2 regions of the Mycobacterium stomatepiae genome follow, and region 2 is predicted to be linked to the other one. Evidence: riboswitches for the same ligand, from Rfam matches in the RefSeq annotation. Region 2 holds a riboswitch; the other holds the start of a gene.

Region 1 (7,155 bases), 2.6 Mb from region 2:
CCGTCGTCGCCGGGCCGGATCCCGGGCACTCGTTTCCCGCGATCGCGCTGTGTCAGCGCTTCCGGGACGCGGGCGACGAGCCCACGCTGTTCACCGGCGAGGAATGGATCCAGGCCGCCCGCGACGCCGGTGTCTGCGCCGTCGCGCTGGACGGTCTGGCCGCCACCGACGAGGACGTCGACGCCGGGGCCCGAATCCACCGGCGTGCGGCCCGGATGGCGGTGCTCAATGTGCCGGCGCTGCGCGACCTGGCACCCGACCTGGTGGTGTCCGACGTCATCACCGCCGGCGGCGGCATGGCCGCCGAGCTGCTCGGGATCCCGTGGATCGAGCTCAACCCGCATCCGCTGTACCTGCCGTCGAAAGGGCTGCCGCCGATCGGCAGCGGGCTGGAGCCCGGTACCGGCATTCGCGGGCGGCTGCGCGATGCCACGATGCGGGCGCTGACGGCTCGATCGGTGCGCGCGGGCCTGCGGCAGCGTCAGGCCTCCCGGGCCGAGATCGGCCTGCCGGCGCGCGATCCCGGGCCGCTGCGACGGCTGATCGCCACGCTGCCCGCGCTGGAAGTGTCCCGCCCGGACTGGCCCGACGAGGCCGTCGTGGTCGGACCGCTGCACTTCGAGCCGACCGATCGCATCCTCGAGGTGCCCGACGGTTCCGGGCCGGTGGTCGTGATCGCGCCGTCGACCGCCCTGATCGGCACCGAAGGGCTGGCCGAAGTCGCGCTGGGCTGTCTGACGCCGGGGGAGACGCTGCCGGCGGGGTCGCGCCTGCTGGTGTCGCGGCTGGACGGACCGGACCTGACGGTGCCGCCGTGGGCGGCCGTCGGGCTGGGACGCCAGGACGAGCTGCTGGCGCACGCCGATCTGGTGATCTGCGGCGGTGGCCACGGAATGCTGGCCAAGACGCTGCTGGCCGGTGTGCCGCTGGTGGTGGTGCCCGGCGGCGGCGACCAGTGGGAACTCGCGAATCGGGTGACGCGGCAGGGGAGCGCGCGGCTGATCCGGCCGCTGACCGCCGACGCGTTGGTGGAGGCGGTCAACGATGTGCTGGCGGCGCCCCGCTACCGCGAAGCCGCGCGCACCGCCGCGTCTGGCATCCACCGCGTCGCCGACCCGGTGCGGGTATGCCACCAAGCGCTGGGGCTCACGAAATGACCCGGCTCGGTATGTTGGCTGGCGTGCGGCTGACGGAGTTCAACGAGCGGGTGGTGCTGCGATTCGGCGCGGCGTACGGCGCATCGGTGCTGGTAGACCACGTGCTCCCGGGTTTCGGAGGGCGGACCGCCGCCCAAGCGATCGAGGATGGCGTCGAGCCCCGCGACGTGTGGCGGGCGTTGTGCGTCGACTTCGACGTGCCGCGCGAGCAGTGGTGAGCCGCCAGGCACGCTCAGCGCCGGCCGGCTCGCGGCGCTGAGCGAAACACGCAGTCGCCGCACACGGATCGTCCGGGGAGACGATAGAACAGGCAGCAGCTGTCGCGCTTGAACCCCAGATGGGAGCCGGTGATGGCGCCGGACCCGGACAGCACGCCCGTGTTCAGCAGCGCTTCGGTGCTCTCGACGATCCGCGCGCGCAGGTCGGGCCGGGCGGCGAGCAGCGCCCGTGACGCGCCGACGAGCGCGGACGCGATGTTGCCCGCCAGCAGGGCAGGCGCCAGTTTGACCTGCAGGCCGGCCGCAAACGGCTGCATATGGTGTTGCACCACAACGTGATACAACTGTGCCGCGACGTCGGTGACCGGCTCTCCGACGGGTTTGGGCAGGCGTAGCTGCGCCCCGTCGTCGGCACGCTGCAGGTCTGTCAGGTCCGGGACGACGCCGCGGGCCAACGCGCAGGCCAGCACCGGTGACCACAGCCGGGTGGCGTGGCCGAGGTGGACCAGCGAGGCGCCGATCCGTAGGTCCGCGGTGTTGTAGCGCTGTGCGGTGGTGTCGATCAAACCGGCAAAGCCGTCGGCGTAGTCCCGGCGGACCGGGTGCCATCCTGTCGCGGCGCCGCCCACGGTCAGCGCGAAAACCCCTTGTAGGACGATATTGCGTCGAGCATGCCGGAGATATCCATGCGTGCGCATCCAGCCTCTCTGGGGAGATCCGCCCCAGCGTCTAGTGAGGAAGCGCCGACGGTGAGTATCTGGCTCTCGGGTCGTGATGTGCCCGATCACAGTGGCGGGACCGCACCGGATTCGCACCGGTTTCCTCAGTAGTACGCGGGCCCGTCGACGCCTTTTCGGACGATATTGCCACACCGAATCCGTACGGCGTGTCGAACTCGAATCGAACAGGTGTTCGTCTACTGTGGGGATCGTTCGAGCGAATCTGTCGGTGGGGCTGTCTAACGTCTCGGCCAACCGACCGATACCGGTCAGAAGAACAACGACCACAGGAGAGACACCATGGCGCAGGCGCCCGACCGCGAAAAGGCCCTCGAACTGGCAATGGCCCAGATCGAGAAGAGCTACGGCAAAGGCTCGGTGATGCGTCTCGGCGACGAGACACGTCAACCGATCTCAATCATTCCGACCGGATCCATCGCGCTGGACGTGGCCCTTGGCATCGGCGGGCTGCCCCGCGGCCGGGTCGTGGAGATCTACGGCCCGGAGTCCTCGGGTAAGACCACCGTTGCCCTGCACGCGGTGGCCAATGCCCAGGCGGCCGGCGGCGTCGCGGCGTTCATCGACGCCGAGCACGCCCTGGACCCGGAGTACGCCAAGAAACTCGGCGTCGACACCGATTCCCTGCTGGTCAGCCAGCCCGACACCGGTGAGCAGGCGCTGGAGATCGCCGACATGCTGATTCGCTCCGGTGCCCTGGACATTCTGGTCATCGACTCGGTGGCCGCACTGGTGCCGCGCGCGGAACTCGAGGGCGAGATGGGCGACAGCCACGTCGGCCTGCAGGCCCGGCTGATGAGCCAGGCGCTGCGGAAGATGACTGGTGCGCTGAACAATTCGGGAACAACGGCGATCTTCATCAACCAGCTCCGCGAGAAGATCGGCGTGATGTTCGGCAGCCCGGAAACCACCACGGGTGGAAAGGCTTTGAAGTTCTACGCGTCGGTGCGCCTGGACGTGCGCCGGATCGAGACGCTCAAGGACGGCTCCGACGCGGTCGGTAACCGCACCCGGGTCAAGATCGTCAAGAACAAGGTGGCCCCGCCGTTCAAGCAGGCTGAGTTCGACATCCTCTACGGCCGGGGTATCAGCAGAGAGGGCTCGCTGATCGACATGGGCGTGGACCAGGGCTTCATCCGCAAGTCCGGGTCCTGGTTCACCTACGAGGGCGAACAGCTCGGCCAGGGCAAGGAGAACGTCCGCAACTTCTTGATGGAGAACGCCGACATCGCCAACGAGATCGAGAAGAAGATCAAGGAAAAGATGGGCATTGGCGCAGTGGTAACCGATGACGACGTCTTGCCCGCCCCCGTCGATTTCTGAGCCATCCCGCGAAGAGCAGGCGCGGGCGTTGTGCCTGCGCCTGCTCACCGCGAGGTCGCACACCCGGGCCGAGTTGTCCGGTCAGCTCGCAAAACGCGGATATCCCGGCGACGTCAGCGCCCGGGTGCTCGACCGGCTGGCCGCCGCCGGGCTGGTGGATGACGCCGACTTCGCCGAACAGTGGGTGCGGTCCCGGCACGCCCGCGCGGGAAAGAGTAAGCGCGCCTTGGCCGCCGAGCTGCACACCAAAGGCGTCGACAAAGAGACCATCAACACGGCGCTGGCCGCCCTCGACGCCGGCGCCGAGCGAGACCGGGCCGAAGAACTGGTGCGGGCCAAGTTGCGGCGCGACACGCTCGGTGCGGACGACACGCGGATCACTCGCCGGCTGGTGGGAATGCTGGCCCGCCGCGGCTACAGCCAGAACCTGGCTTGCGAGGTCGTCCTCGCCGAGCTGAACGCCGAGCGGGAACGCCGCCGGGTGTAACAACCTGCGGGTTAATGCCTCGGGCGCTGGTCGCCGTACCATGGCCCCGTGACTTCGACGGTGGCCCGAGACGTTTCGGAGGCGCGTACCTACCAGGTGCGCACCTACGGCTGCCAGATGAACGTCCACGACTCCGAACGGTTGGCGGGTCTGCTCGAGGCGGCCGGCTATCAGCGCGCCGACGAGGGCACCGACGCGGATGTGGTGGTCTTCAACACCTGCGCGGTGCGCGAGAACGCCGACAACAAGCTGTACGGCAATATCAGCCACCTGGCCCCGCGCAAGCGCGACAACCCCGACATGCAGATCGCGGTCGGCGGCTGTCTGGCCCAAAAGGACCGAGAAGCGTTGCTGCGCAAGGCGCCGTGGGTCGACGTGGTATTCGGCACGCACAACATCGGCTCGCTGCCGACGCTGCTCGACCGGGCTCGGCACAACAAGGTCGCCCAGGTCGAAATCGTCGAAGCGCTGCAGGAGTTTCCCTCCTCGCTGCCCAGCGCTCGCGAATCCGCTTATGCTGCTTGGGTTTCCATCTCCGTGGGCTGCAACAACAGCTGTACCTTCTGCATTGTCCCGTCGCTGCGGGGCAAGGAGGTCGACCGGAGCCCGTCGGACATCCTGGCCGAGGTGCGATCGCTGGTCGACGACGGCGTGCTGGAAATCACGCTGCTGGGACAGAACGTCAACGCTTACGGCGTCTCGTTCGCCGATCCGGCGCTGCCCCGCAACCGTGGCGCCTTTGCCGAATTGCTGCGGGCCTGTGGCGGCATCGACGGCCTCGAACGTGTGCGGTTCACCTCTCCACATCCGGCGGAGTTCACCGACGATGTCATCGAGGCGATGGCCCAGACGCCGAATGTCTGCCCGGCCTTGCATATGCCGTTGCAGTCGGGGTCGGACCGGATGCTGCGCGCGATGCGCAGGTCCTACCGTGCCGAGCGCTACCTGGGCATCATCGACCGGGTTCGCGCGGTGATGCCACACGCGGCGATCACCACCGACCTCATCGTCGGATTCCCCGGCGAAACCGAAGAGGACTTCGCGGCCACCCTCGACGTGGTGCGCCAGGCCCGGTTCGCGGCCGCGTTCACCTTCCAGTATTCCAAGCGGCCCGGTACCCCGGCCGCCGAACTCGCCGGGCAGCTACCGAAAGATGTTGTGCAGGAACGCTATATGCGGCTGATCGAACTGCAGGAGCAGATCTCGCTGGAGGGCAACCGCGCACTGATCGGCCAGAGGGTCGAATTGCTGGTCGCCACCGGCGAAGGTCGCAAGGACGCGCGCACCTCCCGCATGACGGGGCGGGCGCGCGACGGCCGGCTGGTCCACTTCGCCGCCGACACCTCGGTGCGGCCCGGCGATATCATCACCACCGCGGTCACCGAGGCCGCACCGCATCACCTGATCGCCGACGCCGGCATCCTGAACCACCGCCGCACCAGAGCCGGTGACGCGCACGCCGCCGGACAGCGCCCGCGCGGTATCGGGTTGGGCATGCCCGGCATCGGGCCGGCGATCGAATCGGTCGAACCGTTGGGATGTAATCGATGATGAAGAAAGAACACACGGATTTTGACGCCCTGCGCGCCGAAATTGAGGCTGCAGAACGTCGCGTTGCGCGCGAAATCGACCCCGGCCCAAGGGCATTCATCGTCGCCATCCTGGTGTTCGTGCTGCTGGGATCGTTCATCCTGCCGCACACCGGCCAGGTTCGCGGTTGGGACGTATTGTTCAGCAGCCATGGCGCCGCAGCGGCCGCGTTGTCGCTGCCGTCGAAGGTCTTCTCGTGGCTGGCACTGGTTTTCGGCGTCGGGTTCTCGATGCTGGCGTTGCTGACCCGCCGCTGGGTGCTGGCCTGGATCGCGCTGGCGGGTTCGTCGATAGCCGGCGCGACCGGCCTGTTGGCCGTGTGGTCTCGCCAGACCGCGGCCGCCGGCAGTCCCGGCCCCGGTGTCGGGCTGTGGGTGGCCTGGATCACCGTGATTCTGTTGACGTTTCACTGGGCCCGCGTGGTCTGGTCGCGCACGCTCGTGCAGCTCGCGTCCGAGGAGCAGCGGCGCCGGATCAGCGCCGAGCAACAGTCCAGGACGCTGCTGCAGACCCTGGGCGACCAGGACACGCCCGCGGGTCCCGGAGCCGAGTCGCCCCCGGACCAACCAGAGGGTCGCTAGGACCTGCGGGTCAGCGCCTCAGCGGCGGCCTGGGCCCACTGCCGCCATTGTTCGGCGTTGGCCTGTGCCTCTTGGGCTTCCTTGGTCCGCCCGGCCGCGGCCGCCTTGCGGGCCTGTTGCTCGTAGTGCTCGGCGCGGGTCGCGAACTGCTCGGCGCGGGCCTGCGCCTCGGGGTCGGACCAATTCGCCTCGCCGGCGTCGCGCACCTTCTTCTCGACGGCGCGCAGCCGCCGCTCCAGGTCGGCCGACCGCTCCCGGGGCACCTTGCCGATCGCGTCCCACTTGTCGGCGATCGCCCGCAGCGCCGCCCGGGCGGCTTCGTGGTTGCCGGTGTCGATCTTCTCGGCCTCGGCCAACAGCGCCTCCTTGGCGGTGGCGTTGGCCGCGAATCCCGCATCCTTTTCCGCCGACACGGCATTGCGGGCGGAGAAGAAGGCGTCCTGGGCGGCCTTGAACCGCTTCCACAGCGCGTCGTCGACCTCGCGGGTCGCGCGCCCCGCCGATTTCCATTCGGTCAGCAGCTTGCGGAATTCGGCACTCGTGCCGGCCCAGTCCGTCGAATCGGACAACTCCTCGGCCCGCTCGCACAACCGTTCCTTGGACTGCCGCACTCCGGCGCGCTCGCGGTCCAACTCGGCGAAGTGTGAACCCCGCCGCCGGTTGAACGCTTCGCGCGCCGCCGAATAGCGCTTCCACAGCGCGTCGTCGACCTTGCGATCCAGGCCGTTGATCGTCTTCCACTCATCGAGGATCTCGCGCATCCGGTCCCCGGCGACCTTCCAGTGCGTCGAGTTGGCGGCCAGCTCCTCGGCCTCGGCGGCGAGCGCCTCCTTGCGGGCGGTCTGGGCGGCTCGATGCTCGTCGCGCCGCGAGCGGTCGGCGACGACCGTGGCATCGGCTTGCTCCACCAAGGTGGTCAGCCGGCCCGCCAGCGCGTCGATGTCGCCCAGCACGGACGCCGTCGGCAACGTGTCGGCCAGCGCGGCGGCGTTGGCCTTGATCTTGCGGGCATCGCCGCTCCCGGAGGCCAGTCGCTCCTCCAACAGCGTGACCTCGGTGCTC
Region 2 (7,155 bases):
CTGACCGACCTGAAAAACCCTGTCCTGGTCGGGCTTTTCATCGCGTTCATCGCCTCGATTGTGATCTTGGGCAACCTGTTTCCGCGCAAGATCTCGTTCCTGCCCGGCATGCGCTATTACGCCGGTAACTGGGACACCACACTGTGGTGTATCAAGGCGTCGGCGGACAAGAAGATCAACCACAACATCGTCTCGATCGCCAGCATGCCCGCGGCCCAGCTGGAGAAGGTGTATGGCAAGGAACGTGCGCAGATCCCGATGTATCTCGGATATGCGTTCCGCGCCATGAACACTCACGGCCGGGCGTTGTTCACGCTGGCGCATCGCGCGATGGCCGACGGGAACGAAGAGGACTACGTCATCACCGACGGGGAGCGCATCTGCAGCACCGCCGTCGGCTGGAATTTCGGTGACGGGCACATGCACAACGAGCAGCTGATCGCCGCGATGCAGCAGCGCTGCGGCTTCCGGCCCGGCGAGGTGCGGGTCGTGCTACTCGACGCCCAGCCGATCCACAAACAGACCCAGTCCTACCGGCTGGTGGACGCCGCGACGGGTGAATTCGAGCGCGGTGTCGTCAAAGTCGCGGACATGGTGACCCGGCAGCCCTGGGCCGACGATGTGCCGGTCCAGGTGCTGTCGGATGCTGCCGAGGCTGAGCCCCCCGTCGAGGAGCCCGAGCACGACGAGAGTTCGCCAGCCTAACGCCACCGCGAAACTTGGCTATGAAAATCGCAGTGGCGTTAGGCTGGGCGCGAACTAGACCCCCGCGCGGACTTGCTGTGCGGCGGCGACCATGTTCTGCAGCGACGCGCTCACCTCGTCGGTGTTGCGCGTCTTGAGCCCGCAGTCGGGGTTGACCCACAGCCGTTCCGCCGGAACTGCCCGCAGCGCGGCCCGTAGCGACTCGGCCATCTCGCCCTTGCTCGGCACCCGCGGCGAGTGGATGTCGTAGACGCCCGGGCCCACGCTGTTGGCGAACCCGACCGAGTTCAGGTCGTCCAGCACCTCCATGTGCGAGCGGGCGGCCTCGATCGACGTCACGTCGGCGTCCAGGTCTGCGATCGCGCCGATCACCTCCCCGAACTCCGAGTAGCAAAGGTGCGTGTGGATCTGCGTCGAGTCGGCGACTCCGGAGGTGGCCAGCCGGAAAGAGCCGACCGCCCAACGCAAGTAGTCGTCCTGATCGGCGCGGCGCAGCGGCAAAAGCTCGCGCAGCGCGGGCTCATCGACCTGGATCACCGCGATGCCGGCCGACTGCAAATCCACCGTCTCGTCGCGGATGGCCAGTGCCACCTGGTTGGCCGTCTCGTCCAATGGCTGGTCGTCCCGAACGAACGACCACGCCAGGATCGTCACCGGGCCGGTCAACATGCCCTTGACCGGCTTGTCGGTCAGGGACTGCGCGTACTTGGCCCACTCCACCGTCATCGGCTGCTGGCGGATCACGTCACCGTAGAGGACCGGCGGTCGCACGCAGCGGCTGCCGTAGGACTGCACCCAGCCGTTCTTGGTGGCGAAGAAGCCGTCCAGCTGCTCGGCGAAGTACTGCACCATGTCGTTGCGCTCCGGCTCGCCGTGCACCAGCACGTCGAGGCCGAGTTGCTCCTGCAGCTTGATGACGTCGGAAATCTCCTCCTTCATCCGCCGGTCGTACTCGGCTTCATCGACCCCACCGCCGACCAGCGCGGCCCGCGCCTTCCGGATCTCGACGGTCTGCGGGAACGACCCGATCGTCGTGGTCGGCAACGGCGGCAGGTGCAGCCGCTCCGCCTGGGTGGTTCGCCGTTGTGCGGCGTCGCCGCGATGCACGCCGGACGCCAGGATCGAATCGAGCCGGGTCCGGAGTCCGTCGTTGTGCAGCCGTGGGTCACTCGTGCGCGAGGCGGCGGCGGCGTTGGAGGCCGCGATCTCCTCGGCAATGTCCTTCGACAAGGCGTCGCGACCGTCCCGCAGCGCGCGAGCCAGCGTCACCACCTCGGCGACCTTCTCCTGACCGAACGCCAGCCAGCTGCGCAGCGCGTCATCCAGGCCGGTCTCGGGCTCCAGCGAGTACGGCACGTGCAGAGTCGAGCATGAGGTCGAAACCGCAACGCTTCCAGCCGAACCCAGCAGGTTCGTCAGCTTGCCGAGTGCCGCCTGCAGGTCGGTGCGCCAGATATTGCGTCCGTCGACCACGCCGGCCACCAGGATCTTGTTCGCCAGCTCGGGGACCGCGGCCAGCGCGGTGTCGGCGCCGTAGACGAGGTCGACGCCGATCGCCTCGACCGGTGTGCGGGCCAGCGCTCCCAACGAGTCGCCGGGGTCACCGAAGTAGGTGGCGACGCAGATGGCCGGCCGGTTGCTCAGCTTGCCCAGCGCGTTGTAGACCGCCTCGGCCAGCGCAGGTGCGTCCGGAGAGATGTCGGTGACCAGCGCCGGTTCGTCGATCTGCACCCACTGCGCGCCATTGTCGGCCAGCAGGCCCAGCAGCTCGGAGTAGATCGGCACGAGCTCCTGCAGCCGGTCGATCGGCGCGCCGCCGCCGTTGACGCCCTTGCTCAGCAGCAGGAAGGTGACCGGGCCGATCACGACCGGTCGTGCCGGAATCCCTTGCTCGAGAGCCTCTTTCAGCTCGGAGACCACCTTGTGCGGGTTCAGGGTGAACTTCGTCGCGGGCTCGATCTCGGGAACGATGTAGTGGTAGTTGGTGTCGAACCACTTGGTCATCTCCAGCGGCGCGACATCGGAGTTGCCGCGCGCCGCGGCGAAATAGCGGTCCAGATCGTCGGGAACCTGTGCGGCCCGGAGCGGCAACGCGCCGAGCATGACCGCGGTGTCGAGCACCTGGTCGTAGTAGGAGAAGGTGTTCACCGGTACCGAGTCCAGGCCGGCGTCGGCCAGGCTTTTCCACGTGTCGCGGCGCAGGGTCGCGGCGACGCTTTCGAGTTCGGATCGGCTGGTCCGGCCTTTCCAGTAGCCCTCGGTCGCGCGTTTGAGTTCGCGGTTCGGGCCGATCCGTGGGGAGCCGACAATTGTTGCGGTAAACGCTTGGGGTGTCACGATATTCGTCCTTCAATCAGCGTGGTGGTCACCGCCAGCGGACGTGCAGCTGAGCCGTTCGCGGTACGCACATCAGTACCCACCACAACGGCTGCAGCCTAACGCCCATTCCACGAGGCGATGAGCCGCCGGACGCGGCGCGCCCGGCACAACTGGCAGGTCTCCGGACTCGCAGGCGCGCACTCAGGTGGTGCTCCTAGTGGCCGTCGCTTCCCAGTCTTCGGGCGGACCCGGTGACCAGTGCTTGCCAAAAACTCTGACGGCGGTCGTTCCTGCATACCGTTGCGGGACAGTCCCGGATTCTCACCGGGTTCCCTCTCGCGAAGCGTTACTCACGTTGCTTCGCTCGATGCCCGCGCCGCGGGTGCGGCGCGGGCAAACCAGCTGCGAGATGGAGTTTAGTCAGCCTTTCAGCGCCTGCGCGATCGGGATGTCGCCATTGTTGAATTCGATCGTTCGCCGGATGGTCGAATCGTCGGCCAGCACGGCAGCCACGACGAGCGCGACGTCGGCGCGCGACACGGAACCATTTTCGGCGCCGTGCGCCGGCCCGATCGCGATCCGCCCGGACGCCTCGTCCAGGGTGAGCCGCCCGGGACCCAGCACCGTCCAGTCGAGATCACTGGCCCGCAGGTGCTCGTCGGCGGCGGCCTTGGCCTCCGCGTAGGCGAAGAACGGATCATCCTGCGGTACACCATGATTCGGGCCAGCGCCGAAGTAGGAGACCATCACAAACCGCTTGACGCCGGCCTGGGCGGCGGCATCGATCACCCGGATCGCCGCGTCACGGTCGACGGCATGCGTACGCGCCGGGTTGCCGCCACCCGCGCCGGCGGAGAAGACGACCGCGTCGTGCCCCGCCAGCAGCTCGGCCAACGCGTTCGTGTCGAGCTGCTCGATATCGGCGACCACCGGTTTGGCGCCGGTGGCGGCGACGTCGTCGCAGTGGGCGGGATTGCGGAGGACCGAGCTCACCTCGTCTGCGCGCTCGGTCAGGATTCGAGCCAGGTGCAGCGCGACCTTGCCGTGGCCGCCGATGATGATGATCCGTGCCATATTCCCGACCGTACGCGTCGCAGCAGCCGCGCCGGTTGCGCGGCGGCCCAGGTCACGGGTTTCGTAGCCCCTCGATCGCGAGCTCCATGATCCGTTTGGCCTGCCGTTTCCCCTCCGTTCTCGCCCCGGTCCGCCACAGAAAACTCATCAGCAGCAGAACGTCCGCGGGGTCGAGGTCCGATCGCAGCGAGCCGTCGCTTATGCAGGCATCGAGCAGCTGGCCGACGGCAGCCACTATGGGCGCATACGTTTCGTCGATTGCGTCCTGTAGCGCCGCACTGTGTAGTGCGTCGCCCAGCCCATGTTTGAGGCGCACGTAGTCGGCGAGTTTCTGGAACCAGAGGCGGAATGCATCAAGCGGTGAGTGGGCCTGCAGCAATTTGGAGACCGAACCGACCAGTCGTTCGACATCGTGCCGGTATACGGCGAGGATCAACGCTTCCCGGGTGGGGAAGTGGCGGTACAGCGTTCCCGCCCCGACGCCTGCGCGTTTCGCGATCTCGTTGAGCGATGTCGTGCCCGAGTCGGCGAATGCATCGTGCGCCACCTCGATGATGTGTTCGCGATTGCGCACGGCGTCGGCGCGAATCGGGGTAGCGCTGTCGTCTGCCACGGACCGGCACCTCCTTGGTCGGCGACGTTCGCCCTGCTGCGAGCATAAGTGGAGACCGTCTCCGGTTAGCCGTCGGACAGACGGTCGTGGAAGTAATCCTCGTAGGCCGCCAAGTCGAGCAGGCCGTGGCCCGAGTAGTTGAACAGGATGACGGTTTCTTGTTGGGCGCTGCGCGCGGCCAGCGCCGCGTCGATCACGCCTCGAATCGCATGCCCGGTCTCCGGCGCCGGGACCATGCCCTCGGTGCGCGCGAACCGCACGGCCGCCTCGAGCACGGATCGTTGTGGGTAGGCGACGGCTTCAATCCAGCCGTGTTGCAAAGGTTTGACACGATCGGGGCCGCGCCATGGTAACGCAGTCCGCCGGCGTGCTGAACCGGCGGAACAAAGTCGCGTCCGATCGAGTACATCCATAGCCGCGGTGTCAGCCCGGCGGTGTCACCGTATTCGTAGCGCAGCTGGCCCTTCGTCAAGGTCGGACACGATCGCGGTTCGACGGCCACCAGGCGGGGCCTGCCTCCTTCGGTGACGCCTGATTGCAGAAACGGCAGGGCCAGACCCGCGAAGTTCGAGCCGCCGCCGCACGAACCGACGATGACGTCGGGACTGCCCTCGCCCGCGAGACGCAGTTGGTCCTGTGCCTCCAGCCCGATGACGGTCTGATGGAGCAGGACGTGGTTTAGCACAGAGCCGAGCGCATAGTGAGTATCCGGGTCCCCGAGTGCCTCCTCGACGGCTTCACTGATGGCTATCCCGAGCGAACCGGGGGTGTCGGGATCGCGTTGCCTGGCCGATCTTCCCGCCTCGGTCGTCGAGGACGGGCTGGCGATCACCTCGGCGCCCCAGGTCTCCATCAGGACGCGGCGATACGGCTTTTGCCGGTGCGACGCATCCACCATGAAGACACGGCAATTCAGGTCGAAGAATTGACAGGCCATCGACAACGCGCTACCCCATTGTCCCGCACCGGTTTCGGTGGTGATTCGGCAGATGCCTTCGGCTTTGCTGTAGTACGCCTGCGCGACAGCAGTATTGGCCTTATGCGAACCGGCCGGCGACACCGACTCGTCCTTGAAATAGATCCGGGCGGGGGTTTCCAGTGCACGTTCGAGACGCATGGCACGCACCAATGGGGTGGGACGCCAAAGCCTTAAGATATCGAGCACTTCACCCGGCACGTCGATCCAGGGTTGGGCGGACATCTCCTGTTCGATCAAGGCGGCGGGAAAAATCGCGCGAAGATCGTCGCGGTCAGCCTCCCGATCGAGGACCGGATGCTGCGGTGGTGGGAGTGGCATGGGAAGGCGGGACGCCACGTTGAACCATGCCGTTGGGATATCTTCGGGTTTGAGCACATAACGCAATGTGTTGGTTTCCCTTCGAATCGAACGCTTCAGACCGATGCCGAAGTAAACACCTTTGCGGCCGAAATGCGTTCACACTGCACAAGTGCATGCCCAACGCGACAACGAAGCCGGCGATCGCGGTCGCACCGCGTGTTCGTCGTGTTCGCTTTCGCCGAATCGCTATCCGGCAGTGGACAATTGCGGTATTTGCGCCATTATCGCCTGCGCTAGCCTGTCATCCGAGATGCCCTGGAAGTCGTAGCGTGGCGTGTACGGCGCCTGCAGTTTCTGCATTTCGGCTTCGGTGAGGTGGAGCTCGAGGGAGGCGATCGCGTCGTCGATCTGGCCGACATTGCTAGCTCCGACAATGGGCGCTGTCACCACCGGTTGGGCGCGCAGCCAGGCCAGCGCCACCTGGGCGCGGCTGACGTCGTGCTCCGCAGCGACGGAGCCGACGGCGTCGACGATGGCCTTGTCGGAGCCGTTATCACCAGCGGCATACAGCATGTCGGCGAATCCGTCATTCGACGACCGTGCGGTGGCTTTGGCGTCCCGCCACGATCGGGCGAGCCTGCCGCGCCCCAACGGACTCCAGACGATGGTGCCAACACCCTCGTCGAGGCAGAGCGGGATCATCTCGCGTTCCTCCTCGCGGGCCAACAAATTGTAGTGGTTCTGCATCGAGACGAATCGCGCCCAGCCGTTGGCCCGCTGCAGATGGAGGGCCTTGGAAAACTCCCAGGCCGGCATCGACGACGCACCGAGATAGCGGACCTTTCCGACCTTGACCAGGTCATGCAGGGCCTCGAGAGTTTCCTCCAACGGGGTGGTGTGATCGTTTCGGTGAATCTGATAGAGGTCGACGTAATCGGTGCCTAATCTGCGCAGCGAATGGTCGATCTCGGTCATGATTGCCTTGCGGCTCAAGCCTGTTCCGTTCGGTCCCGAACGCATCGGGTGTCTCAGCTTGGTCGCGATGACAACGTCGTCCCGGTTGGCGTAGTCGCGTAGGGCACGGCCCAGGATCTCTTCACTGCTTCCCTGCGAATACATGTTAGCGGTATCGAAGAAGTTGATCCCGGCTTCGATTGCGTGTCTG

What was found. A riboswitch is a leader RNA that binds a small molecule or an ion and turns the genes downstream of it on or off. The one in region 2 is predicted to bind cobalamin.
Region 1: linked by a shared signal. The riboswitch ahead of G6N54_RS07700 ((2Fe-2S)-binding protein) and the one ahead of metE (5-methyltetrahydropteroyltriglutamate--homocysteine S-methyltransferase) in region 2 are both predicted to bind cobalamin.

What each region holds. Positions count from the first base shown of each region.
Region 1 is NZ_AP022587.1:1,609,416-1,616,570, reverse strand. Features, by position in the region: gene G6N54_RS07710 (glycosyltransferase) at 1-1,157, shown strand, start outside; gene G6N54_RS07705 (DUF3046 domain-containing protein) at 1,181-1,375, shown strand; partial or broken gene G6N54_RS07700 ((2Fe-2S)-binding protein) at 1,390-2,063, opposite strand; cobalamin riboswitch at 2,107-2,234, opposite strand; gene recA (recombinase RecA) at 2,395-3,435, shown strand; gene recX (recombination regulator RecX) at 3,401-3,922, shown strand; gene miaB (tRNA (N6-isopentenyl adenosine(37)-C2)-methylthiotransferase MiaB) at 3,971-5,473, shown strand; gene G6N54_RS07680 (Rv2732c family membrane protein) at 5,470-6,093, shown strand; gene G6N54_RS07675 (DUF349 domain-containing protein) at 6,090-7,155, opposite strand, start outside.
Region 2 is NZ_AP022587.1:5,224,824-5,231,978, forward strand. Features, by position in the region: gene G6N54_RS24930 (DUF3556 domain-containing protein) at 1-705, shown strand, start outside; gene metE (5-methyltetrahydropteroyltriglutamate--homocysteine S-methyltransferase) at 760-3,042, opposite strand; cobalamin riboswitch at 3,180-3,442, opposite strand; gene G6N54_RS24940 (SDR family oxidoreductase) at 3,445-4,098, opposite strand; gene G6N54_RS24945 (TetR/AcrR family transcriptional regulator) at 4,151-4,711, opposite strand; partial or broken gene G6N54_RS24950 (TrpB-like pyridoxal phosphate-dependent enzyme) at 4,777-6,065, opposite strand; gene G6N54_RS24955 (aldo/keto reductase) at 6,237-7,155, opposite strand, start outside.